Regions from separate parts of the Blastococcus brunescens genome, predicted to be linked through region 2. Evidence: riboswitches for the same ligand, from Rfam matches in the RefSeq annotation. Region 2 holds a riboswitch; each other region holds the start of a gene.
What was found. Region 2 has a riboswitch for cyclic di-AMP ahead of U6N30_RS14140 (hypothetical protein). Riboswitches for the same ligand answer to the same signal wherever they lie in the genome.
Positions count from the first base shown of each region.

Region 1: it holds a riboswitch for cyclic di-AMP, as region 2 does, so the genes downstream of both, U6N30_RS19230 (C40 family peptidase) here and U6N30_RS14140 (hypothetical protein) in region 2, are expected to answer to the same signal.
Region 3: it holds a riboswitch for cyclic di-AMP, as region 2 does, so the genes downstream of both, U6N30_RS10510 (LysM peptidoglycan-binding domain-containing protein) here and U6N30_RS14140 (hypothetical protein) in region 2, are expected to answer to the same signal.

Region 1 is NZ_CP141261.1:2,871,883-2,881,639, forward strand. Features, by position in the region: gene U6N30_RS19205 (response regulator transcription factor) at 1-491, opposite strand, end outside; gene U6N30_RS19210 (sensor histidine kinase) at 488-1,153, opposite strand; gene U6N30_RS19215 (hypothetical protein) at 1,376-2,497, opposite strand; gene U6N30_RS19220 (hypothetical protein) at 2,545-3,177, opposite strand; gene U6N30_RS19225 (PH domain-containing protein) at 3,411-3,737, opposite strand; cyclic di-AMP (ydaO/yuaA leader) riboswitch at 4,111-4,266, shown strand; gene U6N30_RS19230 (C40 family peptidase) at 4,282-4,812, shown strand; gene U6N30_RS19235 (HNH endonuclease signature motif containing protein) at 4,947-6,152, opposite strand; gene U6N30_RS19240 (SMP-30/gluconolactonase/LRE family protein) at 6,292-7,191, shown strand; gene U6N30_RS19245 (epoxide hydrolase N-terminal domain-containing protein) at 7,191-7,526, shown strand; gene U6N30_RS19250 (alpha/beta hydrolase) at 7,493-8,263, shown strand; gene U6N30_RS19255 (hypothetical protein) at 8,486-8,833, shown strand; gene U6N30_RS19260 (transglycosylase domain-containing protein) at 9,273-9,757, shown strand, end outside.
Region 2 is NZ_CP141261.1:2,120,943-2,130,699, reverse strand. Features, by position in the region: gene mshC (cysteine--1-D-myo-inosityl 2-amino-2-deoxy-alpha-D-glucopyranoside ligase) at 1-1,046, shown strand, start outside; gene U6N30_RS14180 (deoxyguanosinetriphosphate triphosphohydrolase family protein) at 1,290-2,003, shown strand; gene U6N30_RS14175 (PAC2 family protein) at 2,091-2,951, opposite strand; partial or broken gene U6N30_RS14170 (homocysteine S-methyltransferase family protein) at 3,041-3,496, shown strand; partial or broken gene U6N30_RS14165 (homocysteine S-methyltransferase family protein) at 3,505-4,205, shown strand; gene U6N30_RS14155 (dihydropteroate synthase) at 4,202-5,158, shown strand; gene U6N30_RS14150 (B12-binding domain-containing protein) at 5,113-6,189, shown strand; gene U6N30_RS14145 (vitamin B12 dependent-methionine synthase activation domain-containing protein) at 6,108-6,938, shown strand; cyclic di-AMP (ydaO/yuaA leader) riboswitch at 7,052-7,206, shown strand; gene U6N30_RS14140 (hypothetical protein) at 7,514-7,750, shown strand; gene U6N30_RS14135 (VldE C-terminal domain-containing protein) at 7,747-8,124, shown strand; gene U6N30_RS14130 (HAD family hydrolase) at 8,121-8,840, shown strand; gene U6N30_RS14125 (RecB family exonuclease) at 9,039-9,757, opposite strand, start outside.
Region 3 is NZ_CP141261.1:1,575,151-1,584,907, reverse strand. Features, by position in the region: gene U6N30_RS10515 (relaxase domain-containing protein) at 1-517, opposite strand, end outside; gene U6N30_RS10510 (LysM peptidoglycan-binding domain-containing protein) at 1,251-2,180, opposite strand; cyclic di-AMP (ydaO/yuaA leader) riboswitch at 2,187-2,341, opposite strand; gene U6N30_RS10505 (class I SAM-dependent methyltransferase) at 2,879-3,373, shown strand; gene U6N30_RS10500 (class I SAM-dependent methyltransferase) at 3,337-3,636, shown strand; gene U6N30_RS10495 (hypothetical protein) at 4,650-4,886, shown strand; gene U6N30_RS10490 (hypothetical protein) at 4,931-5,572, opposite strand; gene U6N30_RS10485 (hypothetical protein) at 5,667-5,858, opposite strand; gene U6N30_RS10480 (PEP/pyruvate-binding domain-containing protein) at 6,028-7,260, shown strand; gene U6N30_RS10475 (histidine phosphatase family protein) at 7,264-7,878, shown strand; gene U6N30_RS10470 (hypothetical protein) at 8,319-8,597, opposite strand; gene U6N30_RS10465 (PadR family transcriptional regulator) at 9,229-9,757, shown strand, end outside.

The DNA of each region.
Region 1 (9,757 bases), 750 kb from region 2:
CGCCCCTCCGCGACGAACGACAGCACCTCCCGCTCCCGCTCCGAGAGCTGCGGAAAGGGCCCGACGGCCGCTGACCGGGCGGCGAAGAGCGCCATCACCCGCTCGGCGACGCCCGACCCGTAGACCACCTGGCCGTCGGCCACCGACCGGACGGCCCGCTCGATCTCCTCCTGCCCGGCCCCCTTGAGCAGGTAGCCCCAGGCGCCGGCGCGGATCGCCGCCAGCACCGTCTCGTCGGCCTCGATCATGGTCAGCACGAGCACCCGCGTCCCCGGCGCGACCTCCTGCAGCCGCCTGGTCACCTCGACCCCGGTGAGGCCCGGCATCTGCAGGTCCAGCAGGGCGACGTCCGGACGGTGCGCGACGACGGCGTCGACGGCTGCCGGACCGTCCGCGGCCTCGGCGACGACGTCGAGACCGCTGTCCTGCAGCAGCAGGCGCAGCCCCGCCCGGAAGGCGGGGTGGTCGTCGGCGATGACGACGCGGGTCACGGATCTCCTCCCAGCGGCAGGACGGCCGAGACCCGGGTGCCGCCGCCGGGCTCGGGCGAGATGCGGCAGCTGCCGCCGAGCTCCGTGGCGCGGTCGCGCATCGACCGGAGGCCCAGCCCGGCCGGTGAGTCCTCGGCACAGCCGCGGCCGTCGTCGACGACCTCGATGCCGACGGCCTCCCGACCGCCGTCCAGCCGCACGGCGATGTGCTCCGCGCAGGCGTGCCGGATCGCGTTCGTCATGGCCTCCTGGGTGATCCGGTAGGCCGCGACCTCCACGGCGGCGGGCAGGTCCGACAGCTGTCCGCTGCCGCTGATCCGGATGCGCGGGGCGCCGTCGCGCTCGGGCAGCAGGCCGGGTCCGGTCGCCTGGAGCGCGCCGAGGAGACCGAGGTCGTCGAGCGCCGGTGGACGCAGGCCGTGCACGATGCGGCGCACGTCGGCGACGGCGTCCTGGAGCTGGTCGCGGGCCGTCGTCACCAGGGGCACGGCCCGGGCCGGCTCCTGCCCGAGCGCGCGCGTCGCGACGTCGAGGGCCATGACCGCCGAGGCGAGCTGCGGGCCGAGGCCGTCGTGCAGGTCGCGGCGGATCCGTCGGCGCTCCTCTTCCCGTGCGGTGACCAGCCGGTCGCGCGAGCGCTCCAGGTCGGTGGCCAGCCGCAACGCGAAGCCGACGGCGGCGAGCTGGGCGGCGAGGTCGGTCAGCAGCGACTCGTCGACCGGGTCCAGGCGGTCGGTGCCCGCGCGGGGGCGACGTGCAGCGTGCCCACGACGGCGTCGTGCCAGTGCAGCGGGACGGCGTGGACGGCGAGGGCCCGCTCCCCACCGACTCGACGACCGGCGGGGCGCCGGGCCGGTCGACCTGCACGGCGACCGCGGGCAGCTTCAGGTCGACGGCGATCGTCGCGACGGCCCGGGCGAGAGCCTGGCGCGGCGCAGCGGCGTCGCGGAGCACCTCGGTGACGTGGCCGAGCACGCGATAGGGGTCGCCGCGCGAGCCGTGCAGCAGCCGATCCACGGCGCGCTGGATGCGCACGTACAGCGGGTGGAAGACGGCGGCGACGGCCACGGCTCCGATGAAGCCGATGACCGAGTCGGGGCACCGGCGAGGCCGCCGAGCCAGCCGACGACGGCGACGTAGACCAGCGCCGAGGAGGCCAGCAGCGCCGTCCCGACCAGGGTGCGGTTGAGGACCACGTCGATGCCGAACAGCCGGTAGCGCACGACGGCGACGCCGATGGCGACCGGCACGGCGGCGGTGACCACCACGTTGACCGGCGCCGGGGCGAGGAACGCCGCCACGACCGCCAGGGCCAGCGCGTACCCGACCCAGGCGATCTGCCGGCGGCCCTGCGGGTCGGCGCGGCGGAACCGCAGGATCAGGCTCGCCAGCCCGAGCAGCGCGAGACCGGGTACCAGCGGGTTCAGGACCGTCTGGACGGCGTCCAGGACCGGCTCAGGGACACCGATCGCGACCGGGTTCGCCGGCTGGGTCCCCTCCGGCTGGATGTCGGTGAACGCGGTCAGCAGCGACATCGTGGCGATCAGGCCGACCGCGGCGATCGCGACCGGGCGCCAGCGGCGGGACAGCAGCCGGCCGTCCGGGAAGAGGAGCGGGAGCAGGGTGGCGAAGGAGACGAACGACGGCACCCAGGTCCAGAGCGTCAGCCAGGCGGCGATCCGGAAGACCGGAGCCGGGTCGTCGCTGCCGGAGAAGCCGTACACGGCGAGACCGAGCGAGCCGGCGAACACGCAGGCGAAGCAGCCGATGACCGTCATGAGCTGCAGGACCCGGTGCCCGGGCACCCGGCCGAGCAGGACCGCACCGACGATCGCCATGGCCGGGCCGACGACCGGCTCGGGGCTGCCGAAGAGGTTCTCCCGGTCGGCCGCCGGGGTGGCGATGTGCGCGATCAGCCCGACGGCCGCGTATCCCACCGCGGCCGCGGCGGAGAGCCGGGCCACCACGGTGGCCCGGCTGCCCTGGGCTGCGCGCTCTCTGAACACCGGTTCGTCCACCTCGCGCGCGACGCTACCGATCGGAGGACCGCTGGTCAGGAGGTCGCGTCGCCGGGAGTACGCCCGGTCCACCACTGCTGGTCGGTCCGCTGGGCCACCACGACGGCCAGGCCGACGGACGCGGCGACGAACAGCCAGTGCGGGTCGATCGGACCGGTCGAGAAGGGTCCGAAGTCGAGCAGCAGGAACAGCACCAGGACGACGGGGATCCAGACCGGCACCACGCGGGTGCGGAGGTAGCCGATCGAGGTGAGCAGCACGGAGCCGGCCATCCCCAGCAGGAAGGGCAGGAGGATCAGCAGCGCGAGCGAGCTGCTCTGCGCGGACTCGAGCAGCGCCACCATGGCGTCGCGGTCGGGCTGGTCGACGGCTGCGTGGTCGACGATCGAGACGGCGTGGATGCCCAGAAAGCCGAGCCCACCGACGTACGCGAGCACCATGGCGGTCGTGCCCAGCCGCGGCATCCGCGGGCGGACCAGCTGCGCCATGGCGACGAGGCCGAGCAGCAGGAACGGGACGGCGACCGTGCCGGCGACGAGGCCGACCGTGGCGAGCGTCGGGCGCGCCGCCCAGGCGTCGAGGTTGCCGGCGACCGAGCCGCTCTGGCCGACGACGCGGCCGATCAGCGCCTCGGCCAGGTTGAGCGTGGCTCCGACGGCCAGGCACACGACTGCGGTCCGCCGGCCGATGGGCGCCGGGCGGGCGCTCGGCGCGTCTCGAGTGATCGGTCCCGACAGAGCCGGGGTCACGGGCTCAGCGGTCATGGGTCCACCTCCAACGCCGGCCGGGTCCCTCCCGGCGGGCGAGGACCACGGTCGGACGGGACGTGTCCCGGCGTCGTGAGGCGCCGGTCCTGATCCGGCCGGGAGCGGCTCTGACCGGGTACGGCGTCCGGGGCGGCTCAGCCGATGCAGCGGCGGAGCAGGTCCGCCACGCGCGCGGGGTCGTCCGGGGTGAAAGCGGGCCGGACGCGACCGCCGACGTCAAGCACCAGCGCGGTGTCCTTGCGCAGGCGGGCGCGGTCCAGCGGCAGCCAGTACCGCGGGTGCGCGGAGCCCCAGAGGCGCCCCTTGCCGGTGAGCCAGGTCAGCGGGCGGACCTCGATGCCGCGGATGTCGGAGTACGGGATGCGCTTGCTCCTGGCGAGCGGGAAGTAGTAGCGCCGCAGGGTCAGCGCCTCGCGGTCGAGGCGGACCCGCCCGTCGTCGTAGATCACGTCATCGGTCATCGCCGCCACGACAGCACGCTGCGGTCGCGACGGTCAACGCAGTGGCGACGGTCGACGCCGTCGCGCGATCGACGCCGTCGCGCGATCGACACCTCAGCGGCTCGCGGGATCGGACGCGGACGCTCCGTGCCGCCACGCCGCCGCGCGGAAGTAAGCGGGCGATCGCGTTCCGTTTATGCGGCTCGCGCTCGGTCCGGAACCGGCAGCGGGATCGGTGGTGGTGGCGTCGCGAGTCGCTTGTCCGGACCCACTCGCCGCACGTCCCGACGGAGCTCCCGATGCCCGCGGCGGACGCTTTGTGACGACTGGATGACGGACCTAGCGTCGTCGCCGTCCGTTCGGGGCCCCCTCGTCACCGCCTCCGGTGACACCCGGCCGGACACCGCCGAACCGGCACCGGAGTCTCCGGTGCCGGACCGGGGACCCACCGCAGTCCTGGGGTGAAGCGAGGCCGGTTCCGCCGGTTCCGCCGGGCGATCTCCCCGCCCGAACCCGTCAGCTAACTCGGTAGGCGGTTGATGGAGAACAGGAGAACCCGTCGTCCATGACGACTACTCGCACGTCCACGATCACCCGCCGTTCCTTCCGCGGGGCGGCGCTCGCCCTCGTCACGGGCGCGGGCATCGCGCTCACTCCCGTTGCCGCCTCGGCGAACGCCGGCGGCCCCGCGCCCGTGGCCTCGGCGCCGGTCGCCCTGGCCGCTGCTCCGGTCGTGGCGCCGAACTCCGCCGCACAGGTCGCCGTCGACACGGCGCTGGCCCAGCAGGGCAAGCCCTACGTGTGGGGCGGCACCGGCCCCGGCGGTTACGACTGCTCGGGCCTCACCTACTCCGCCTACCAGGCGGCCGGCGTATCGATCCCGCGCACGTCGCGCGCACAGTCGACGGCGGGGGTTCCTGTCGCCAAGGCCGACCTGCAGCCCGGTGACCTGATCTTCTTCTACGACCCGGTCGGCCACGTCGGCATGTACATCGGCAACGGCCAGATGGTGCACTCCTCCACCTACGGCAACCCGGTCGCGGTCGTGCCGGTCGACTCGATGTGGGGCTACAACACCGCCCGACGCGTCGTCTGATCCATACGCTGCTCCCCTGCGTCCCCGGTCCACGCGTGCCCGGGGACGCAGGGGTCGCCGACCGCGCGCACGGTCGGCGGACCCGTGCGTGAGGTTCGCGATGGGGCGGCGCTCCGCTCAGTGAGCGGTACGGCTCAGATCAGCAGCGGTGCGCCGATGACGATCTCGCTGCCGTCGGGCCGGAACGTCCGCCATCGTCCGCCGGGATCCCGCTCGACCCGGAACCCGTGATGGACCTTCGTATGGTGCCGTTCGCACAGGAGAGCTGAGTTCTCCAGCGACGTCTCCCCGCCGAAGATCCAGTGGATCAGGTGGTGGACGTCGCACCAGTACTTCGGGGCTCCGCAGCCGGCGAAGATGCAGGTCTGGTCACGCAGCTCGACGGCCTTGCGCAGGTGCGGTGGCACCACGCGCTTGGTGCGGCCCACGTTCAGCGGCATGCCGTGCTCGTCGATCCGGACGGGGGTGATGCTGCCGTCGCAGGCGAGCATCCGCGCCGTCTCCGCCGAGACGAGGCCGCCGAATCCGGTGGTCGCCGCAGCCCGACCGGCGCCGCGGTCGGCCAGGTCGCCGTCCCGGATCGTGACGACGACGTTCGGCTTCACCGTGCGCAGGATCGGAAGGCCGCCCGAGGCCAGCTGGTTGTCGGCCAGCTGCACGAGCGCGTCGGCGTTCTGCTGGGCGCGCGTCCGGCGATCACCCTTCGGCCGGTCCGCCTGCACGATCGCCTCGAGTGCCGTGAGCAACTTCTCGCCACCGACGGCGTCGAGCTGGCCCCGCAGCACGACCGTGCCGTCGGAGAGCGTGGACAGCGTCAGCGACCGCTCGTCCGTCGGATCGGGCTCCGGCCCGTCGGGGTCCAGCAGCGCGAGGTAGTGGTGCACCAGCCGGGACAGCTCCTCGACGCGGTGCTCTGCGGCGACGGCGGCGAAGGTGCGGTCGACCGCGGCGAGGTCGATGCCCTGCTCGAGGGCCGCGGCCTGCCGGTCGGCCTTCGCCACGGGAGCGATCACGGCGACCTGATCGGCCGTGACCGCACCCATGGCGAAGGCGGCCTCCACCGCGGGCAGACACCCCAGCGCCCGGCCGTTGCGGACCAGCTGCCCGGCCGCGGCCGAGGTGATCCGGCCGTGCCCTCGCAGCCACGACCGCATGGACTTCTGGCCGTCCTCCTCCGGTGCCTGCTGGAGCTCGGCGGCCCGGACCCGGCGGGTCAACTGGGCGTCGATGCGGTTGCGCGCCTCGAGCAGCACGGCGATCTCGTCGAGGTTCTGACGCGGGGTCCGACCCTGCACGTCCTCGGCGGCCAGGGCGTCGAGCGCCGATTGCAGCTCGCCCATGACCACCTCCTGATCGATCGAACGCGTGTACGAAGAATACCGGAGATCGGCGTCTCCAGCAGCGCGAATCCACAGGTCAGACGCTTGTCCACAGAACCTCGCCTCGTGTTGACACGCGGCAGGCCGTAGCGTCCGGGCCATGGCTGAGCGAGCGTTCCGGACGGTGCTGGAGGGTGGTTCGTACTTCGAGGGCCCGCGGTGGCACGACGGCGCCTGGTGGGCGTCGGACTTCTACCGGCACACCGTCAGCCGGGTGGCGCCCGAGGGCGGCGAGACCGTCGTCCTGGAGGTGGAGAACCAGCCCTCGGGGCTGGGCTGGCTGCCCGACGGCTCACTGCTCGTCGTCTCCATGAAGGACCACCGGCTGCTCCGGGTGTCCGACGGCGAGGTCACCACGCACGCCGACCTGTCCGGCGCCTGCACCGGCCTGATGAACGACATGGTCGTGGACTCCTCCGGCCGCGCCTTCGTCGGGGACTTCGGGTTCGACCTCATGGGCGGCGGCGCCCCGGCCTCCGCCTCGCTGAAGCGGGTCGACCCCGACGGCACGGTGACCGTGGTGGCCGAGGACCTGCGCTTCCCGAACGGCTCCGTGATCACCCCCGACGGCGGCACGCTGATCGTCGGCGAGACCTGGGGCAACCGCTTCACCGCGTTCGACGTCGCGCCGGACGGCTCGCTGACGAACCGGCGCATCTGGGCAGAACTCGGGCCCGTGCCGGAGGGCGGTTCCGTCCAGGAGCTCATCGGTCAGGTCGTCGTCGCCCCCGACGGCTGCACCCTGGACGCCGAGGGCCACGTCTGGGTCGCCGACGGGCTGAACTCCCGGGTCCTGCGGGTGGCCGAAGGCGGCGCGATCGTCGAGGAGATCGCCGCGCCGGAGGGCATGGGGGTCTTCGCCTGCGCGCTCGGTGGGGACGACGGCCGGACGCTGCTGCTGTGCTGCGCGCCGGACTTCTACGAGCACACCCGCGCGCCGGTGCGCGAGGCGGTGCTGGTGTCGACGCAGGTCGCCGTCCCGCACGCCGGGATGCCGTGATGACGACGAACGACGCCGCGCCCCCGGTGGTCGAGCAGGCGGTGCTCGACGACCTGCGCGCCAGGCTGCGGGCCTGGCGCCCGGTCGAGCTGACCGGCGACCACGGCTGGGAGCGCGGCACCGATCCCGGCTACCTGGCCGACCTCGTCTCCACCTGGGCGGAGGACTACGACTGGCGCGAGCACGAGCAGCGGATCCGCGCCCTGCCGTGGGCGCTCGCCGGCGGGCTGCGCGTGGTGCACCAGCGCGCCGCGGACCCGGACGCCCCGCCGTCGTCCTGCTGCACGGCTGGCCCGACTCGGTGCTGCGCTACGAGCGGGTGCTGCCGCTGCTGACCGACGTGCACGTCGTCGTCCCGGCGCTGCCGGGCTACCCGTTCGCCGCGCCGCTGCAGGACCGCGACCTCTCGGGGGCGGGCATGGCGGAGCACGTGGCGGCGGCGATGGCCGAGCTGGGGTACGAGCGCTACGTCGTCTCCGCCGGCGACATCGGCCGGATGACCGCGCTGGGCCTCGCGACGGAGTACCGCGAGCGGGTGTCAGCGCTGCACGTCACCGATCTCCCGCTCGCTCCGCGCCCCGGGGCCGGCCCGCCGAGCGACGAGGAGCTCGAGCACCGCACGTCCGCCTCGGGCTGGCTGATGAGCAACGGCGCCTACCTGCTCGCGCAGCGCACCCGGCCGCACACGCTCGCCGTCGCCCTCGGCGACTCACCCTCCGGGCTCGCCGCCTGGATCGTGGAGAAGCTGCGCGACTGGAGCGACAGCGGCGGGGACGTCGAATCGGTCTTCGCCCGGGAGGACGTGCTGACCTGGATCACCGCCTACTGGGTCACCGGCGCCATCGGCACCTCGTTCGCGCCGTACGCGAGGCTGAGCCCGACGCCGGAGCGGGTCGACGTCCCGACCGTGGTGAGCCAGTTCCCGCACGACCTGGTCCGCGCCCCGCGCCCGCTCGCCGAGCAGCTGTTCGACCTGCGCGTGTGGCAGGAGCCGGAGGCCGGTGGGCACTTCGCAGCCTGGGAGGTGCCGGAGGCGTTCGTGACCGGTGTGCGGGCGGCGCTCGACCTCTGAGCGAACCGGTCGCGGCGCTGCCGGGCTCGTGGGGTAGACCGGCTGCATGACCGCTCCCCCACCCGTCCTGCTGCTGGACGTCGACGGCGTGCTCAACGCGCTGCAGCCCGAGCTGCCGGAGGACTGGCGGCGCGGGACCTACAACGGCTTCGTGCTGTCGTGGGACCCGTCGGTCACCGCGCGGCTGCGCGGGTGGCACGAGTCGGGCCGGGTGGAGCTGCAGTGGCTGACCACCTGGACCGAGCGGGCCGACCAGCTGCTGGCCGAGCCCATGGGCCTCCCCGCGGGCTGCGCACCCACAGCCGGGACGGCGTCCTGTCCACCGGCTTCGCCGGCCGGTGGGGCGCCGACGCCGGGTGGTGGAAGCTCGATGCGGCGCGGGCGGTCGCCGACGCCGAGCCCGGGCGGCGGATCGTGTGGATCGACGACGACCTCGCGCACCAGGCGGCCGACACCGGTGAGTGGCTCGCCGCCAACGGGCACGTGCTGGTCGTCGCACCGGACTACCTCGCCGGGCTCACCCACGCCGAGCTGGACCGGGTGGAGGCCTGGCTCGACGAGCCGTCCTGACCTCGGCGCGGGCGGGGCTCACAGGTTGCCGTCGTACCCTGGCTTCTCGACGCCGACCAGGGGAGCACCGCCTCATGGCCTCCGTCCCGCCCGATTCCCGGACGACCCGCTGGCTCCGTCGTCGTCCCGCCGACCCGCCCACGGATCCGCAGCCTCGGCAGTCGACGCAGCCGCAGCCGCGGTACGTGGAGCCGCCCCGTCGTCCGCGGTTCGACCGTCCGCCGCCGGCCGGGAACGACTGGTACGGCGCCCCGCCGGAGCCGGTCGCGCGCCCGCCGTGGCAGGAAGAGCCGCGCGACCCGTGGGGCCGGCCCGCGCCGGACCGGTACTTTCCCCGGCCGCGCCGCAGCGCCCGACGCCGCCTCCCCGACCTGTACGGGGGCGCCGGGGCCGGCGTGACGTCCACGGGCGGCGTCCCCGTAGGCGGCTGTTCCGCCGGGTGCTCACCGTGGTGGCGGCGCTGGTCATCGCGCAGGCGCTGCTCGTGCTCTCGCTGCGCTGGGTCGACCCACCGACGACGGCGTTCATGGCGGCCAACCCCGAAGGCTCCATCCAGGAGTCGGTGCCGGTCGAGCACGTCTCGCGCACCTTCCTGGCCGCGGTGATCGCGCACGAGGACGCCGCGCTCCCCTACCGCGCCGGCGCCTTCGAGTGGAGCGCGCTGTGGAGCCGCGCGTACGCCCACATCAGCGGCGAGGAGGACCCGTCGGGCTCGACGATCCCGCAGCAGGTCGCCAAGAACATGTTCCTCAACCAGGAGCTCAGCGCCTGGCGCAAGGGGCTCGAGGCGGGGCTGTCCATGGAGATGGCCTGGCTGATCGACGACCGCCGGATGCTCGAGCTCTACGTCAACTACGCGCAGTTCGGCCCGACCATCTACGGCGTCTGCTCGGCCTCGTGGTACTACTTCGACTCCCCACCGGG
Region 2 (9,757 bases):
CTCTGCGGGTCCTGCCGCCGGAGGACTTCGTGGGCGCGGTCGAGTCGATCCCGCGGATCGTCGCCCACGTCGAGGACCTGCTCGCCGAGGGCCTGGCCTACGTCCTCGACGACGGCACCGGCGACGTCTACCACGACGTCGCGCAGGCCCCGGGTTTCGGCGGGGAGTCCCGGTACGACGAGGAGACCATGCTGCGCTTCTTCGCCGAGCGCGGCGGCGACCCGGAGCGGCCGGGCAAGCGCCAGCCGCTGGACCCGATGCTGTGGCGCGGCGAGCGGCCCGGCGAGCCGTCCTGGCCCGGGCCGCGGGGCACCGCCGGCCGGCCCGGCTGGCACATCGAGTGCGCCACCATCGCGCTGGACACCATCGGCATGGGGTTCGACGTGCAGGGCGGCGGCAGCGACCTGGTCTTTCCGCACCACGAGTACTCCGCCGTGCACGCCGAGGCCCTGACCGCCACCAAGCCCTTCGCCCGGGCCTACGTGCACGCGGCGATGATCGGTCTCGACGGCGAGAAGATGAGCAAGAGCCGCGGCAACCTGGTGTTCGTCTCCAAGCTCCGGGGCGAGGGCGTCGACCCCATGGCGATCCGGCTGGCGCTGCTGTCGGGGCACTACCGCACCGACCGCGCCTGGACGGCGGACCTGCTGACGGCCGCCGAGCAACGCCTGGACACCTGGCGCTGGGCCGTGGCGCTCGATGCCGGAGCCCCCGCCGCGCCGCTGCTGGGGGCCTCCGGGAGCGGCTGTCCGACGACCTCGACAGCCCGGGCGCGATCGCGCTGGTCGACGCGTGGGCGGCGGAGACGCTGGCCGGGGCGGCGGACGCCGAGGAGGAGTCGCCGCGCATCGTCTGCGACGCCGTCGACGCCCTGCTCGGGGTCGCCCTGGGCGACTGCGGATGAGCGGCCGGTTCCGGTTCACCGACCGGCCCGCGCGCCAGGCTGCGGAGGAGCAGCTGGCGCCGGCGGCCGCACGGGCCGTCGACAGCCGCGGTCGATCGTTCGCCGAACCCGAGGACCCGCTGCGGACGGCCTTCGAGCGTGACCGCGACCGGATCCTGCACGCGAAGGCCTTCCGCCGGCTCAAGCACAAGACCCAGGTCTTCCTCAACCCCGACGGGGACCACTTCGTCACCCGGCTCACCCACACGCTCCAGGTCACCCAGGTGGCGCGGTCACTGGCCCGTGCCCTCGGGCTCAACGAGACCCTGGCCGAGGCGATCGCCCTGGCGCACGACGTCGGGCACTCCCCGTTCGGCCACCTGGGGAGGACGCCCTGGAGCCGTACGTGCCGGGCGGCTGGCACCACGCCGCCCAGGGTGTCCGGATCGTGGAGGTGCTCGAGCACCTCAACCTCACCTGGGAGGTCCGCGACGGCGTCCGGTCGCACAGCTGGAAGATCGACCCACCACCGTCGACCCGCGAGGGCGAGTGCGTCCGCTACGCCGACCGCATCGGCTACCTGTCGCACGACGCGCTGGACGCCATCCGCGCCGGCGTGATCCGGCTCGACGACCTCCCCGCCCGCGCCCGCGAGGTGTTCGGGACGCCGGGCAGCGAGATGGTCGGCACGATGATCGCCGCCGTCGTCGAGGGGTCGTTGTCCGCGGAGAACAACGCGGGTGCGGTGGTCATGGCGCCCGGGCCCCTGGAGGCGATGCACGAGCTACGGGCGTTCCTGTTCGAGCGGGTGTACGCCTCGGAGACCGCCGCGGGCCAGAAGCACGTCGCCATCGACGTGATCCGGCGCCTGGTCGACCACCACCTCGTCCATCCCGAGCTGATCCCCGCGACCTACCGGGACTCCGAGGCCGACACGGTCACCCAGGTCGTGGACTACGTCTCCGGGATGACCGACCGGTTCGCGCTCGCCATGCACGACCGGCTCTTCGACGCCGACGCGACGTCGCAGATGACGCCATTGCTTCGCGATCCTCTGGATCCCACCGCGATGACATCGCGATCCTCCGGATCGCACCGCGGCCAGGTGCCGTCCCCCTGATGGGACGAGCCGCTGCGTCGCGCCTGCGCGAACCCCTCCGGGGCCCACTCGGCGCGACAGGGTCAGTTACCCCCGGACGCGCGCCGCCTACCCTCCGGAGCCCCGGCGGCGCAGGTAGCGCTCGAACTCCTTGGCGATGGTGTCGCCGCTGGCCTGCGAGAGGTCGACCTCGGCGGCCCGTTCCTCGAGCGATCGGACGTACTCCACGACCTCGTCGTCCTCGTTGGCCATCTCGTCGACGGTCTTGACCCAGTCGTCGGCCTGCTGCGGCAGCGCACCCAGCGGCACGGTGATCTCGAGAACCTCCTCGACCCGCTGCAGGAGCGCGACGGTGGCGCGCGGCGACGGCGGCTGCGAGACGTAGTGCGGCACCGCGGCCCAGAAGCTGATCGCCGGCAGCCCCGCCTGCACGCAGGCGTCCTGGAACACGCCGAGGATGCCGGTGGGTCCCTCGTAGCGGGAGGCGTCCAGGCCGTAGGCGCGCGCGGACTCGGCGTCGTACGCCGAGCCGGTGACCGGCGTGGGCCGGGTGTGCGGGGTGTCGGCCAGCAGCGCACCCAGCGCGACGACGATCGACACGTCCAGCTCCGACAGGACCGCGAGCAGCTCGTCGCAGAAGCCGCGCCAGCGCATGTTGGGCTCGATGCCGCGGATGAGGACGACGTCGCGCTCGCTGCCCGGCGGCCGGGCCACCGAGATGCGCGTCGTCGGCCACTCGATGCGACGGCTCACGCCGCCGATCAGCGACACGGTCGGTCGGTTCACCTGGAAGTCGTAGTAGTCCTCGGGGTCCAGCGCGGCGAGGGGCTTGGCGTCCCAGATCAGCTCGAGGTGCTCGACCGCTCCGGTCGCGGCGTCCCCGGCGTCGTTCCAGCCCTCGAAGGCCACTACGACCAGAGGGTCGGTCAGCCGGGGCAGGTCGTCAGCTGCGGACTGGGGATCGGTCACCCCTGCGAGCCTACGTCGATCCGGTCGACCCGCCCGCTTCTGCGACCCGTCCGCGTGAAGCCGGGACGCTCGGTGGAGGAGATGAGAGGATGGGGGTGACATCGGGAGCGCCCAAGCCTGGGCCAGCCCGCCGGGGGTGCCGGAGCATCGAAGCCCGCACACCCACAGCAGAGCACCACTGGGGATCGCCTGTGTCCGAATCACCCACTCTCCGCCCGGACGCCACCGCCGAGCTCACCGCCCTGCTCGAGGAGCGGATCCTCGTCCTCGACGGCGCCATGGGTACCGCGATCCAGCGAGACCGGCCCGACGAGGCCGGCTACCGCGGCGAGCGCTTCGCCGACTGGCCCACCGAGGTGCAGGGCAACAACGACCTGCTCAGCCTCACCGCGCCAGAGATCATCACCGAGATCCACCGGGAGTACCTCGAGGCCGGCGCGGACCTGATCGAGACCAACACGTTCAACGCGACGACGATCTCGCTGTCCGACTACGGCATGCAGGAGCTCGCCTACGAGCTGAACGTCGCCTCCGCACGCCTGGCCCGGCAGGAGTGCGACGCGATGACCGCGCGTACTCGGAGAAGCCGCGCTTCGTCGTCGGGGCGATCGGCCCGACCAGCCGGACGGCGTCCATCTCGCCCGACGTCAACGACCCGGGCGCCCGCAACGTCAGCTTCGACGAGCTGGTCGAGGCCTATCTCGAGCAGGCCAACGGGCTCGTCGACGGCGGCTCGGACGTGCTGCTCATCGAGACCATCTTCGACACGCTCAACGCCAAGGCGGCGATCTTCGCCCTGGAGACGCTGTTCGAGGAGCGGGGACGCCGTTGGCCGGTGATGATCTCCGGCACGATCACCGACGCCTCGGGCCGCACGCTGTCCGGGCAGGTCACCGAAGCCTTCTGGCACTCCGTGCGACACGTGAACCCGCTGCTGGTCGGCCTCAACTGCGCACTCGGTGCCAAGGAGATGCGGCCCTACATCGCGGAGCTGTCCCGCATCGCCGACACGTTCGTCTCCTGCTACCCGAACGCCGGGCTGCCGAATGCGTTCGGCGAGTACGACGAGTCCCCGAGGAGACCGCCGCCGTCCTCGCGGAGTTCGCCGACAGCGGCTTCGTCAACCTCGTCGGGGGCTGCTGCGGCACGACCCCGCGCACATCGCGGCGATCGCCGGGGTCGTCGAGGGCGGCAAGCCCCGGGTCCCCGTCGAGCCTGCCCCGGCCCTGCGGCTCTCCGGCCTCGAGCCGGTGACGGTCACCGAGGACAGCCTCTTCGTCAACGTCGGCGAGCGCACGAACATCACCGGATCGGCCCGCTTCCGCAACCTCATCAAGGCCGGTGACTACCCGGCGGCGCTGGCGGTGGCGCGGCAACAGGTCGAGGCCGGCGCGCAGGTCATCGACATCAACATGGACGAGGGGATGATCGACGGCGTCGCCGCGATGGACCGCTTCACCAAGCTGATCGCGAGCGAGCCCGACATCTGCCGCGTGCCCACCATGGTCGACTCCTCCAAGTGGGAGGTCATGGAGGCCGGGCTCAAGAACATCCAGGGCAAGGCGATCGTCAACTCGATCTCCCTGAAGGAGGGCGAGGAGAAGTTCGTCCACCACGCGCGGCTGTGCCGCAAGTACGGCGCCGCGATCGTGGTCATGGCCTTCGACGAGGACGGCCAGGGTGACAACTTCGAACGGCGTACGCAGATCTGCCGGCGTGCCTACGACATCCTCGTCGACCAGGTCGGGTTCCCGGTCGAGGACGTCATCTTCGACCCGAACATCTTCGCCGTCGCCACCGGCATCGAGGAGCACGCCAACTACGGCCTGGACTTCATCGAGACCACCCGCTGGATCAAGCAGAACCTTCCCGGTGCACTGGTCTCCGGTGGCGTCTCCAACGTCTCGTTCTCCTTCCGCGGCAACAACCCCGTGCGGGAGGCCATCCACTCGGTCTTCCTCTACCACGCGATCGCGGCCGGACTGGACATGGCGATCGTCAACGCCGGCCAGCTCGAGGTCTACAGCGAGGTTCCCGAACTGCTGCGGGAACGCATCGAGGACGTGGTCCTCAACCGCCGTCCCGACAGCACCGAGCGCCTCCTGGAGATCGCCGGCGACTTCGCCGGCGACGGCTCGGTCAAGGAGGTCGCCACCGAGGAGTGGCGGTCGCTGCCGGTGGGGAGCGGATCACCCATGCGCTGGTGAAGGGCATCGACGCCTTCGTCGAGGACGACACCGAGGAACTGCGGGCGGAGATCAGCGCGCGCGGCGGCCGGCCGATCGAGGTCATCGAGGGCCCGCTGATGGACGGCATGAACGTCGTCGGCGACCTGTTCGGCGCGGGGAAGATGTTCCTGCCCCAGGTGGTGAAGTCGGCGCGCGTGATGAAGAAGGCCGTCGCCTACCTGATCCCGTTCATCGAGGCGGAGAAGCAGCCCGGAGACGCCGAGCGCACCAACGGCAAGGTCGTCATGGCGACGGCGAAGGGCGACGTCCACGACATCGGCAAGAACATCGTCGGCGTCGTCCTCCAGTGCAACAACTACGACGTCGTCGACCTCGGCGTGATGGTGCCGCCCCAGAAGATCCTGGACGCGGCCAAGCACGAAGGCGCCGACATCATCGGCCTCTCGGGGCTGATCACGCCGTCGCTGGACGAGATGGTCACCCTCGCCACGGAGATGGAGCGGCAGGGCTTCGACGTCCCGCTGCTCATCGGCGGTGCGACGACCTCCCGCGCGCACACGGCCGTCAAGATCGCGCAGAAGTACCACGGGCCGGTCGTCTGGGTGAAGGACGCCTCGCGGTCGGTGCCCGTGGTGGCGGCGCTGCTGTCGGACGAGCAGCGGCCGAAGCTGCTGGCCGAGACCGCGGCCGAGTACGAGGCGCTGCGCGAGCGGCATGCCGCGCGTCAGGACAGCCGGACGATGCTGCCGATCGCCGCCGCCCGCGCCGCGGCGCCCCGATCGACTGGAGCAGCTACTCCCCGCCGCGGCCGCGGATGCTGCTGCAGCAGGCGTTGGACGTCTGTTCCGGCCCGGCCTGCGACCACGTCCACCACACGGCGACCCAGTTCGTCCGGACCTTCGCCGACTACCCGCTCGACGAGCTCCGCGCGTACATCGACTGGCAGCCGTTCTTCAACGCCTGGGAGATGCGGGGCCGGTTCCCCGACATCCTGCACAACCCGGTGTCCGGAGAGGCGGCCCGCCGGCTCTTCGAGGACGCGCAGGTGATGCTCGACCAGATCATCGGCGAGAAGTGGCTCACCGCCAGCGGCGTCTTCGGGTTGTTCCCGGCCAACCAGGTCGACGGCGACGACGTCGAGGTCTACACCGACGAGTCGCGCTCCGCCGTCCGGACCACGCTGCACCAGCTCCGGCAGCAGACCGAGGGTCGCGACGGCTCGCCGCGCAAGTCGCTGGCCGACTTCGTCGCGCCGAAGGTCACCGGGCTGCGCGACTACGTCGGGGCCTTCGCGGTGACCGCCGGCCTGGGGTCCATGGAGCGGGTGATGGCGTTCAAGAAGGCGAACGACGACTACAGCGCGATCCTGCTGGAGTCGCTCGCCGACCGGCTGGCCGAGGCCTTCGCCGAGCGGCTGCACGAGCGGGTGCGGAAGGAGTTCTGGGCGTACGCCCCGGACGAGCACCTCGACGCCGACGGGCTGATCGCCGAGAAGTACCACGGCATCAGGCCTGCCCCGGGCTACCCGGCGTGCCCCGAGCACACCGAGAAGCAGACGATCTGGCAGCTGCTGGACGTCGAGGCAGCCACCGGCATCCAGCTGACCGAGAGCATGGCCATGTGGCCGGGTGCCGCCGTGAGCGGGCTGTACTTCTCCCACCCCGAGTCGCGCTACTTCGTGCTGGGCCGGGTCGGCCGCGACCAGGTCGAGGACTACGCGCGCCGCAAGGGCTGGACCGTCGACGAGGCGGAGAAGTGGCTGTCGCCGAATCTCGGCTACCGCACGGAGGACGAGTAGAGCGGGGCCCTACACCGGGAACGGAGATCTGTTCTTCGTCACGTATCGGTCGTCACGGTTTCGTAGTACTTTCGTTATCTGTTCGCCGGGCCCCGCTCCTCGACCGAGGACCCCGCCGGACACCGCCGAACTGCGCGCGGCCCCGTGCCGCGATCAGACCGGGGACCCATGGTTCCACTGGGGTGAATCCTGCGCGCGTACGCCGCAGGTAGGGCAACTTCCGGCCCGAACCCGTCAGCTAACTCGGTAGGCGGCTGAGGAAGAAACGGAGAGACGCCCCCTGTGGCGCCCCTGAACCTGTTCACCGCACAGCCCACTGACGACACCACCGGCACCGACGACCGGCCGAACCGTCGGGACCGCCGTCACCGCCTGGCCGCGCCGGGGTCCCGGGTGGCCTACTCCTCGGCATCGCCACCGTCTGCGTCCTGGCCACCTTCGACCTCGTCGCGGGCGCGCCGGCTCCCGCCACCGCGGAGACCCAGTCGGCGTCCGTCGTCGTCGCCGACGCCCTGGGCATCGACGGCGCGGGCGTCGAGGCCCCCGCCCCGGAGGACTCCGAACTGCTGGGCCAGTTGGCCGCCAGCAGATCGGAGCGCGACGCCGAGCAGGCCGCGGCCGCCGCGTCCCAGGCGCAGGCCGAGGAGGCCGCCGCCGCGGCGAAGGCCGCGGAGGAGGCTCGCGTCGCGGCCGAGGCCGCCGCCGCACAGGCCGCCGCCGAGGCCGCCGCCGCTGCCGCCGCGGAGGCCGCCGCGGCAGCGGAGACGGCAGCCGCTGCCGGCCCTCACCCGCCGCTGCGGCAGCGTCCGTGACCGCCAGCGTGATCGCGAAGATCAACAACAGCGCGGGGCCGATCCGGCCCGTCGCGCAGGCCGCCGCCAACGCGGTGGTCTCCAACGTGCCCGGCGCCGCGGGCATCACGCTCGGCGGCACCCGCGCCAGTGCCGCCGACCCGGGTGGGCACCCGTCCGGGTTGGCGGTGGACTACATGGTCGGCTCGAACGCGGCTCTCGGTGACGCGATCGTGGCGTACCACGTCGCCCACTGGGACGAGCTCGGCGTCGACTACATCATCTGGCAGCAGCGCATGCTCAGCTCGCCCGGTGGTGGCTGGAAGACGATGGAGAACCGAGGCAGTGCCACGGCCAACCACATGGACCACCCGCACGTGAACTACCGGGGATGAGCGACCCGCAACCCGGCCGGGCCGACCTGCGCGCCGTCCTGTTCGACATGGACGGCACGCTGGTCGAGACCGAGCAGTACTGGGGCGAGGCGATGTTCGAGCTCGCCGCGAGCCTCGGCGGGCGGATGTCCGAGAGCGCCCGCGCGGCGACGGTCGGCTCCACGATGCGCCGGTCGATGGCCATCCTGCACGCCGACCTGGGGCTGGTGCGCACGGAGGAAGAGCTCCTGGACGACGCCCGCTGGGTCGAGTACCGAACGGCCCAGCTCCTCGCGACCGGCATCTCCTGGTGCCCCGGCGCGCGCGAGCTGCTCACCGAGGTCCGGGCCGCCGGGCTCCGCACGGCGCTGGTCACCACCACGCCCCGCCGGCTGGCCGACATCGTCCTCTCGACGATCCGCGCCGACCTGGGGGCCGATCCGTTCGACGTCACCGTCTGCGGCGACGAGGTCCCGGCGCGCAAGCCCGACCCCGCGCCCTACCGGCAGGCGATGAGCGCCCTGGGCGTCGGGCCGGAGGCGTGCGTGGTGATCGAGGACTCGGAGTCTGGCGTGGCCGCGGGGCTCGCCGCAGGTGCGGCCGTCCTCGGTGTGCCGACCCTGCAGGCACTGGCGCCCGCGCCCGGCCTGACGCTCCGGAAGGGGCTCGGAGGCATCGGCCTCGAGGATCTCGCCGGCGTCCTGGCCGCACGGCAGCCGGCGGGCGTCCCGGCCTGACCGGGCTGTTCAGCCTGCGGATGTGCCGGAGGTCCCCGACAGCCTGCGGCCGCGGCCGATCGACGACGAGCGGGAGCAGCTGCTCGCCTGGCTCGGCTCCCTGCGTGCCGGGACCAGGTCGGCGCCCTACGGGCGCCGAGGTGGCCCCGCCGTTCCGTGCGGTCGAGGCGCGCCGTGGCGGCCGAGTGCGGCCCCCGGTCAGTCGCGCTCGACGACGGGCAGCAGGGTCTGCCAGCCGGCGGCGGCTGCCGCCTCCGCGGGGAAGGGCGGGGGAGTGCCGCCCCACTCCGGGCAGACCGCCTGGTGGTCGCACCAGCCGCAGAGCCGGGTCTTGTTGGGGCGGAAGTCGCCGGTGGCGACGGCGCGCTCGATCGCGGCCCAGATGGCCTGCAGCGTCCGCTCGAACCGGACCAGCTCCGCCTCGTCCGGAGCGTAGGTGAGCGTGTCACCGTCGCCGAGGTAGATGAGCTTGAGCTGGGCAGCCACCACGCCACGGGTGCGCCACAGCACCAGCGCGTAGAACTTCATCTGGAACAGGGCCTTGGCCTCGAACGCCTCGCGCGGCATCGACCCGGTCTTGTAGTCCACGACGCGGATGGCGCCGCTCGGCGCGACGTCGACCCGATCCACGAAGCCGCGCAGCAGCAGCCCGTCGGGGAGGGTCACCTCGACCAGCTGCTCGCGCCCGTCCGGCTGGATGCGGGTCGGGTCCTCCAGGGCGAAGTACCTCTCGACCAGCTTCCCGGCCGACGCCAACCACGCCTCCACGGACTCGGGGGCGTTCGGGTCGGTCTCCGCGCCGTCGTCCTGCACCGTCCGGAAAAGCTCGGCGATGCCTGGCTCGTCCCGCAGCTCGGCCCAGGCCGGCACCACGAGCTCCTGCGCGGCGGCGACCGTGCGGCCGGCCGGCGGGAGGT
Region 3 (9,757 bases), 550 kb from region 2:
CGAACACCCGGGCGTTGATCTGCAGGTGCAGATGCCGGTGCGGATCCCCGGCCCGCGACGTGTAGTGCGCCACCGTCACCGCCTCGGCCACCTCGACCGGCACCTGCACCTGCCCGCCGCGCGGACCGACCCGGGTGGTCGCGTGCTCCCCGAGCCAGCCGATGATCTGCCCGGCCGCCCGTGCCTGGGCCGCGTCATACGCCGTCGCGACGTTCGGATGCAGCGCCGCCGCCAGCGACCACGTCTTCGGGCCGTTGACCACCACCTCGACGAACCGCACCGCATGCCCGTCGCCGCGCAGCTGCCCCCGCGGCTCGCCGGTACCGGGGTCACAGCCGGCCACCCACGTCTCGTAGGCGTCACCGGTCAGCGGCGCCAACTCGCTCACCCGCCCGCCGGCAACGCTGAACCGGCGCGCCACACCGGCACCCTCGGCGAGGTAGTAGTCATCCGTCCGGCCCCGGTCGGCCTCCACGTACTGCCGGGCAGCCGCCGGTGAGCCGGCGTAGATCTTCATCCCGCCATGCATTTTCAACGCCACCCGACAATGACCAACAAGTCACCCCTATAGACGCCGATGGCCCCGCAATGCGGGGCCCGATCTACCTCCGAAGGTAGCATGCGTGCCGTTCTTCAGTGACATTTTGACGTTCATTAGTAACAGTTTGAGTGTTATGGGTCAGGGTTGGGCGTTGCGATAAGTAGGTCAGCTTAGCGATGTCTGATTGGCTTCTCATGGCGGTCGTTGATCGCTTTCACGATGACGACTGGCCGGTTCTCAATGATCCTGGCGTTGCGGTTCGCGATGGCCCGGTTCGTCGTCATTAGCGATTCCTGGGTGACGGTGACGTGGGTGTTGAGCGGCCCGGTGGTCGTCGCTGCTTCCCGGACAGGGGTGTCCCGCCTGTCCTACCCGTGCGGGACTGGTCACCGGGCGGGTCTTACGGGACCGCGGTCGAGGGGCGCTGCGTTGTCCCGCGATGTTCCCTTTGAGGTTCTCTCAAGTGAGACGGTTGAACCGAGAGACGGTCGCCGCCGTCTCTGTGGCTGCTGGCACGCCGCGTCGAGCGCGTGATCCAACGACCAGCGCAGCGAGGCACTGATTTCCGCCGAGACGGACCAGGGGCCATAGCTGCGGCGGAGTGCCTGAGCGTCGGATGGCCCGTCGACAGGGCCCCCTGCCCCACCGAACTCAGGGCAGGGGGCGCTGTCGTCGGTCCCGGGCTCAGCGGACCACGACGGTCAGTCGGTTACCCGGCTGGCAGGAACGCCACGTGTGGGTGGTCCATGTGGTTGGCCGTGGCGGATCCGCGGTCTTCCATCGTCTGCCACGCCCAACCGGTCCACGGACCGGCGATCCGTTGCCGCCAGATCACGTTCTCGACGCCGAGTCGAGCCGCGTTGTCGATCACGTACTGGGCGACGGCGTCTCCCTTGGCCCGGTCGGTGTAGACCATGAAGTCAGCCGCGCGGCCTTGGGTGGGGCTGTGCCCGGGGCGGGTGAGGACGGTGGAGACGCCGAACCGTTCGGCGATTTCTTGGACGGCGGGTCGGACGTGCGGGTCCCACGCCCCGTAGGCGCTCGAGGACGCAGCCGGCCTGGGTGACGGCGCCGGCGTCGGGGCGACGGCAGACCGGTCCGATGCTCGGCTGGCGCGCTCGGGGGCCGCACTCGGCGCGGCGGCCGGGGCCGCGTTCCCGCTGAGGACGAGACGTTGACCGACACGCAGGACGTTCGGGTCCGCGCCGATGACCTCGCGGTTGAGGGCGTGCAGCTGCTGCGCGGTGGTGCCGTGGCGGGCGGCGATCTTGTTGAGCGTGTCTCCCGCGCGCACGGTGTACGCGCCCGAGCCGCTGACCGCTGACGGCGTCGAGCCCGAGCCCGAGCCCGAGCCGCCGATGGTGAGCACCTGACCGATGCGCAGGACGTTCGGGTTGGGCCCGATCGTGTCGCGGTTGTCGGCGTAGATCGTTCGCCACGAGGTGCCGTGGCTGGCCGCGAGCTCGCCGAGGGTGTCGCCGGAGCGGACTGTGTGGTCCCCGGAGTGAGCCTGGGCGGGGGCGATCATTCCAACGGAGACGGCCGCTGCTGCCGCGACGACCACGGCGGGTCGTGCCACGGCCGCCACGACAGGGTTGCGGGTGGGACGGCGGTGCCGTCCCTTGTAGCGCTTGGACATGGGTGGTGAGCCTCTCGCCGCCTACGGAGTTAGCTGTCGGGTTCGGGCGAGAGCTGCCCGGCCGCATTCTGCGGCTTCACCCCAAGGCCGGAAGGCCTGGTCCTACGAGGTGGGTCCCCCGCCCTGCCCGTCGTTTTCGACAGGACCGGTGCGACGGTGGGCAGGTTGGGCGGTGCCGTCATCCGGGTCCACCGCTCGGCGAACCTCAGCACGGTATGCAGACCCCGGACGCAGGCAGCAACCCTGAGCCAGCTTTCCCGGGTTCGCCCGCGAGGATTCACAAAGCGTTACCGGGACCCTGCACCGCGTGTGCTTGTCAGCTCCGGCCGACCGCTTCTTCCGGGGGATAGCCGGTCTGAGAAGTCCCACGTCCGGTTGATGGCGATCAACCCGTAGATGACGCGGCGCCATAGCCGGCGGTCAGCCGTAGGCGGGCCCGGCCCGGGCCGGGCCAGGCCGGCACCTCCGATCACGATGTGCACGACGTTGTGGAAGCCGTTGATCTCGAATCCACGTCAGGCGGTCGTTGGTGGCGTGGGTAAAGAAATCGTCGAAACCGGGCGATGAAGACGCCGACGAACCCGACCAGCAGGTAGACAACGCCGACGGCCAGGCCAGCGTCTGCGGCCCGCGGAAGGATCCTCGAGCGGGACGCTGCTCAGGTTGGTCACCGGCCGGTCGTGCGTGGTGATGTGGTCGTGGCCGCGCCGCGCCGCGGTGCGTTGCGGCGACGCCGTTCTGGCGCCACCTGCACCGGCCAGCCCGACCGGGGGCGCGCGGCCTCCGGACACCGGTGTGGTGATGCGGTCCGCCTTCGCCAGACTGTCGGAATGATGTCCGAGGAGCCGGTCTTCGCCCGCGACGCGGCGACGGCGGCGTATTACGACCAGCGCGCTGAGGAGTACGACGAGTGGTACACCGGGCAGGGCCGCTTCGCCGAACGGGACCGGCCCGGTTGGGGCGCCGAAGTGGAGGCGGTGGTGACCCTGGTCCAAGCGCTGCCGGCGGTCCGCACCCTGGACGTCGCCTGCGGCAGCGGCTTCCTCACCCGCCACCTGACCGGCTTCGTGGTCGGATTGGATCAGAGCCTGGCGATGGTGGCCCTGCCCAGTCCCGCCTGCCGGGTGGACGCGCTCTCACAGGTGACGCGCTGGACATGCCCTTCGCCGACGGCGCATTCGACAGGGTGCTGACCGGCCACTTCTACGGGCACCTGCCCATCGGTGAGCGAGGAGCCTTCCTCGCCGAGGTCCGGCGTGTGGCCGGTGAGCTGGTGGTCATTGACTCCGCCCTGCGTCCAGGAATCGACGCCGAGCAGTGGCAGGCGCGGACGTTGAACGACGGCTCCCGGCACCGGGTGTTCAAGCGCTACCTCGGCGCTGAGGAACTGGCCGACGAGATCGACGGAGAAGTGCTGTTCGCGGGCAGCTGGTTCGTCGCCGCCCGCAGCCGCTGAGCACTCTGAAGCGGCCAGGCGCCCAAACCGCCTCCAGGCAGCGCTGTCCGGCAGTCACTCAGGGCGCCGCGGTTGCCTCGGTAGCCGAACCGGCCACAGCTGTGGCCAGCTCGATGAGCGGCCAAGGCCGCGCCGCAAGGGGATCCTCTGCGGGACGTCCTTGTTGGTCCGTCCACCTGCCCGAATGTTGCCGTAGCGGGTTCGTCCAGCGGGACGTCGCAGAAGGCCACCTACTGCGAGCCGCTGATCCGGCAACTGGCAGCCATCGGGCGGCGTGATCCAAGTCGTGTGGACGCTGGGAGGCGCGGCTCTCGGTTGGTATCAAGACGTGGCTGCAAGGCACCCACCGAGGCGTGTCCAAGGAGCACCTGCAGCACACACCGGCGGTGAGTCCGGTGGCGTGCAGAAGGGCCCGCCGCAGATGTGCATGACGAAGAGGCACCGTAGCGGCGGCTCACGGAGCGTCGGCGGAACTACCCTGAGGCGATGGCCACGGACGCCCCCATTGGCAGACCGTCAGTCACGAGCACCGGGACTCCGAGTGCCCGCACAATCACCGACGGCGCGACGCCAACGACAAGGGGGTCATCTGCCTTCGGTGCGGCCAGGCTGTCGAGCCGACACCGACCTACGCTCTCAGGCTCGAAGCCGCTAGGCGGCAGCGGCCGAACCGCGACCGGCGCGGACGTAAGCGGCGGTGAGCGATCCTCTACGGGTGTCGCGAAGTCGACTGTGATCGCGTCGTGCTGTCCGACCGCCGGCATCGGTGCCTACGTTGGGTCGATAGCGATCAACAGCATGCTCTTGCGCCCTCGGGCGGGCGGAAGTAGGCATCCCCGGCCTTGGGCCGCGGGAGCTGCTGCTGCGGCATCGGTGTTGCTCGCGGGCTGCGGGACCAGCGATAGCGAGGCTGAAACCAGCAGCCTGGGCAGTGCTGCAGCGCTCATTGCTTGCTCTGACCACGCCTTCTGGGGGCCGTGGCGAGCACAAGTCAGGAGGCCGACGGCGTGCTCGTGACCTTCGACATCGAGGAGTGGGTTCACCCCATCTCAGGCCCGTCGCAGATCACGCTTGTGGCCGATGACCCGGCCCAGCAGGTGGGAGCTCCGGAATGGACGCTCTCCGAACGAGTCTTCGTTCTTGACGGCAGAGACTCGCCGCTCGACAGGTACGCAGCAGAAGAGGCGGAAACCATCATCACGGCATGGGACGAGTCGAAGTCCACGCCCTCCTGTCCAGATCAGTATTGACAGTCGGACCCACCACACCTTCCGTCTACGGCTGCAGGAAACGGTTACGTCTCGGGGCTCGCCCGGCGGTCGATACCGAGCGTGGCGACGAGGTCCTCGTGGAGTTCGAACCAGACCCGGTGGCAGGAGTCGACGTCGGTGCGGTCCACCCAGCCCGTCTCACCTGACCGAGCGCGCGTCAGTGCGGCGCTGAAGCGGCTGTCGTAGCCGCCGAACCGGGTGAGGATGAGGGCAAGTCGCTCGACCAGTGGAGCGAGGTCCTCGTTGACGGCTTCGAGGACTGCCAGGACGTCGTCGTCCCAGGCGGGGTCAGTGTGGTCGTTGGGCGACAGTCGGTTGCCGGGGGCGGGTCTGAGCTGCCAGTCGGTACAGGCCTGCAGCACACGACCGTTCAGCGGCAGGAACGCGTCGTGGGCGTCGCGGACCTGTTCCGCCCGGCCGGTACGGGCGAGCTCGGCCGCCAGCTGGCGCTCGCTCTCGCGGCGGCCACGGTCGGTCAGGGACCAGCCAGCCGTGCCGGCGAAGGCGGTGTGGGTGACCCACCCGTTCGCCTCGGCGTCGAGCAAATGCTCGCCGGTCTGGGCATGGTCGAGCTCGAACCGCCGGGCGACCGCGGCGGTGTCAGCGAAGCCGAGGACGCGGACAGCGTGGATCGCCAGCAGCTCAGCGGGCGAGGCCTGGGTCACGACTCGGGGTCCTGCCGCGCCGCCAGGCGGGTGTGGTGCTGCTGACAGGCCTGCGGCGACCTGAACCCCATGGCCGACGCGATCTGCGACCAGGTCAACCCCGCTGCTCGGGCGGTGAACAGCAGCCCGGCCCGAGCTGGTCGACCTCGGCGCGGGCGGCAGGCACCAGCGCCAGAGCGCGCAGCAGGTCCTCGGGCTGCAGGTCTGCGGAGCGCCACAGGGCGAACTGCAGGAGGTCGACCGCCGCCGGCGGGACCGACGCCGGCCGCCACGGACGCTCGGTCACCGCCCCCGCGGCGAGCTCGGACAGACGCGTCTGAGCCTGCTGCTCACGCGCCGCCTGCCCCTGATCGTCGAACGATGCGGGCTGAGGCGAGCCGTCATGGTTGCCGACCATGGCCCGAGAGTGCAGGATCAACGAATAGTTGTCAACGATACGTTGAAGGAGAATTAGGGTGCTCATCCCGCTGCGGGACGCCGAGGCCGCGACCTGCGGCGGCAAGGCGGCCGGACTCGGGGCGATGTTGCGCGCCGGCCTTCCGGTGCCCGACGGGTTCGTGGTGCCGTTCGCCGTCTACCTCGCGGTCGCCCATGAGCTCGCACAGCGCGATCCGCTCCGCGGTGGCCTGGCGTTCACGGCTGAGCTGTTGCGGGACCGGTCCCTTCCTCGCCCCCTGCTCGAGGCCTTGGGCCTGGCGCTCGGCCGGCTCGGTGCCCCTGCGGTAGCGGTGCGGTCCTCGGCGACGGGTGAGGACTCCAGGCAGGCGTCCGCGGCGGGGCAGTACGAGACGACGCTGGCTGTGCACGGACTGCCGGCCGTCGCTGATGCGGTCTGCACCTGCTGGGCGTCGCTGCTCTCGCCCCGGGCGACTGCCTACCGGTCCCGCACCGGCCCCGCCGACTTCTGCGGCGAGGAGCTGGCCATGGCGGTTATCGTCCAGCGGCACCTGGACGCCGACGTGTCGGGAGTGATGTTCACCCCGACGAGCTCGGACGGTGCGACCGCGATCGACGCCGCCTGGGGACTCGGCCCCGGCGTCGTCGCCGGTACCGTCACGCCCGACACCTATCGAGTCGCTGCGGACGGCACCGTCACCAGCACTGTGGCCGACAAGCGCACCCGCCTCAACCGGATCGGCACGCACCTGCTCACCCGCGACGTCCCGGCCGAGGACCGCCGGCGCACCACCCTCGACGAGGGCATCGTACGTGAGCTCGCCGCGCTGGGCGCGCAGGTCGTCGAGACGCTGCGGGGTCCGCAGGACATCGAGTGGGCGGTCGCCGACGGCAGGGTCTGGCTGTTGCAGGCGCGCCCGATCACCGTCGCACCTCCACCCATGGGCCCCGCGACCAGCCCTCGATCAGGACCAGTTCTCCTGACGGGGATCCCCGGCAGCACCGGTACCGCCACCGGCGCCGCCCGAACTGTGCGAGGCCCGGACGACTTCGCCCGGGTGCGACCAGGCGACATCCTCGTCTGCCCCTTCACCGATCCCGCCTGGACACCGCTGCTGCGGCTGGCCGGCGGCGTGGTCACCGAGACGGGAGGCGCGCTCTCTCACGCCGCCATCGTGGCCCGCGAACACGGCATCCCGGCCGTGCTCGGACTCGCAGGAGCGCTGACGTCCATCCCCGACGGCGCCACCGTCACGGTCGACGGCACGACCGGCGCCGTGACCACCCGCTGAGCCATGGCCACTCGACACCTCTACCTCGCGCGGCACGGCGCCGCAGACGCGTTCGGAACCCTCACCGACACCGGACGCCAGCAGGCACAACTGCTGGGCCAACGGCTCGCCCATCTACCGATGGACGTGGTGTGGCACTCTCCGCTTCCGCGCGCCGCGGCCAGCGCCGATCAAATCGCCGAGCACCTGCCGGGCGTGCCCGTGATCGAGGCACCCGAGCTCGTCGACCACGTCCCCTACGTCCCACACGGCGACGACACGCCGCCGTCCTGGGTCGGGTTCTTCGACGGCTACACCGAGACCGACGCGGCCGCAGGACAGGAAACCGCGACGACCCTCGTCGCTCGCTTCGGTGGACTGGCAGCGACGACGACCTCCCGGGCCCCGATCGACACGCACGAGCTGCTCATCACGCACTCCTACCCGATCGCCTGGCTCATACGGCACGCGCTCGACGCGCCTCGACACCGCTGGCTGGGCCTCGAGAGCGCCAACGCAGCCCTCACCCTCATCGAGCACCGCAGCGGCCTACCCGCGACGCTCGTCCTGTTCAACGACATGAGCCATCTGCCCGCCGACCTGCGGTGGACCGGGTTCCCCGGCACCGCGAGGCCATGACGGATGCGCACCTGCACCGACGTCCCGACGTCCCGACGGCGATCTGAGCCGGTCACGGCATACGCGAGCACCACGCCAGGCTCACCCGCGCATTCACTGGGTCCCCAACAGCAGGCTCGTTGACCGCAGCGAATCATCCTCGACCAGCACGCGTCCCGGTGGACGATCCCCTGCGGGACACCGCCGCAGCGGCTGCTGGACCGCGCGACATGGCCGTAGCGGGTTCTACTACTGGGATGCAGTGATCATCTGACGCCCGGTCGGTGTCGAGTCGCCCAACGAGCCCTACCGGGTTAGCCGGCACTGTGGGATGGCCGGGGTCGCTATCTCCGACAATCCCCGGACTGGTGTTCTGGGCGACGCCGCCCTGCAGCGGGAGGGGCCCTCGACGCCGCCGGGCAGCGGCCCGCCATCGATGACGCATGCGATAACGCTGCAGGTCAGTCGGCTCCGCCGGCCTGCTGCTCATCACCGCGCGGTTCGACAGCCTCGTCACTGTGGATCACACGGCCGCTGGACTCAGCTCCGGCGTCCTCGAGGCGCCAGATGAGCTCTCCGACGTGCCGTTGAAGCCGCTGCCACTCTTCGACCGGGTGCGTAGCGCCTCCGCCGAGCTCCCGGTGCTCTGCGAATGCCCGCAGGTAGGCCTTCAACCCCGCCTGCAACGTCATCAGTTCGTATCCAGACAGCGTCACGCTGTACGTCGCGTCGCGGTTCATCCAGCGACCGTAGGCAGTCCGTCAACTCGCTCCTCCGAGCGCTCTCGGCGACCTCCGTCGGTTACCTCTGCGCGGTCACCGCCTCGGTGGCGCGTCTCCGGGACGGGATCCTCAACCGGGCTCTCTCCCGAGGTTTGCATTATTGGCGGCCGGCCCAGCGGAACACGGCTCCGCGCGCCCCGGACTGGAGAAGGCGTACAACACTCGTCCGCACGTATCGGTGGAGCGAGCGATTCGCCATCTCGACGGCGACCTCTTCGGGGCTGCTGACGAGGTCGATCTCCGTGCCGTCGAGCGGACCGCCCTCGGCCACGACTCGTTCGCTGAGCTCAGCCATCAACCGAAAGTACGAACAGGCCGTCCCGTGCGGTATCCCTGCGGGACACCGGCCAGGCAGCGGCTGGGCCGCGCGGACGTCGCCGCAGCGGGATCGTCATGCGGGCGGCGTGCGAGATGGCCGGTCAGCCCGGCAGCGTCCGCTGACGGTTCCGCTTCCTGGACGACTACGAAGGCTGGTCCGACATCGGGCCCTGCGACCGCGAAGCCCGCCGGAGTGGTCGAGCCTGCTCAGGCGCTGGAGTACCGGGTGGCGCGTTGACTTCGGCTAGCAACTCGGTGTCTAGTACGGCTCATGTCCCTTCCACAGACGTTGCTGGGCCTGTTGGAGCGCGAGCCCCGGCACGGTTATGACCTCAAGCGGGAGTACGACGCTCATTTCGGTGAGCGGCGCCCGGTCAAGTCGGCCCAGGTGTACGCGACCCTTGGACGGCTCCTCCGGGACGGCGAAATCCTCGTCCTCGGCACCGAGCGTGTCGACGGACCCGACCGGACGTCGTATGCGCTCAGCGCGGAGGGAGTGACGCAGCTGGAGCGCTGGCTCGCCGAGCCGGAGCCCGCGACGCCTTACCTGCAGTCGGCGGTGTACGTGAAGGTCGTGCTGGCGCTGCGCTCCGGGCGGCCGGCCGAACACATCCTGGATGCGCAGCGACAGGCGCACCTCACGCTGATGCGCGAGCTGACCGCTCGCAAACGCGGCGCCGACCTGGCCACGACGTTGGCCTGCGACTTCACCCTGTTCCACCTGGAGGCGGACCTGCGCTGGCTCGAGCACACGGCCGCCCGACTGGACCGGCTCGCGACCGAGCTGACCGGGAACGGGG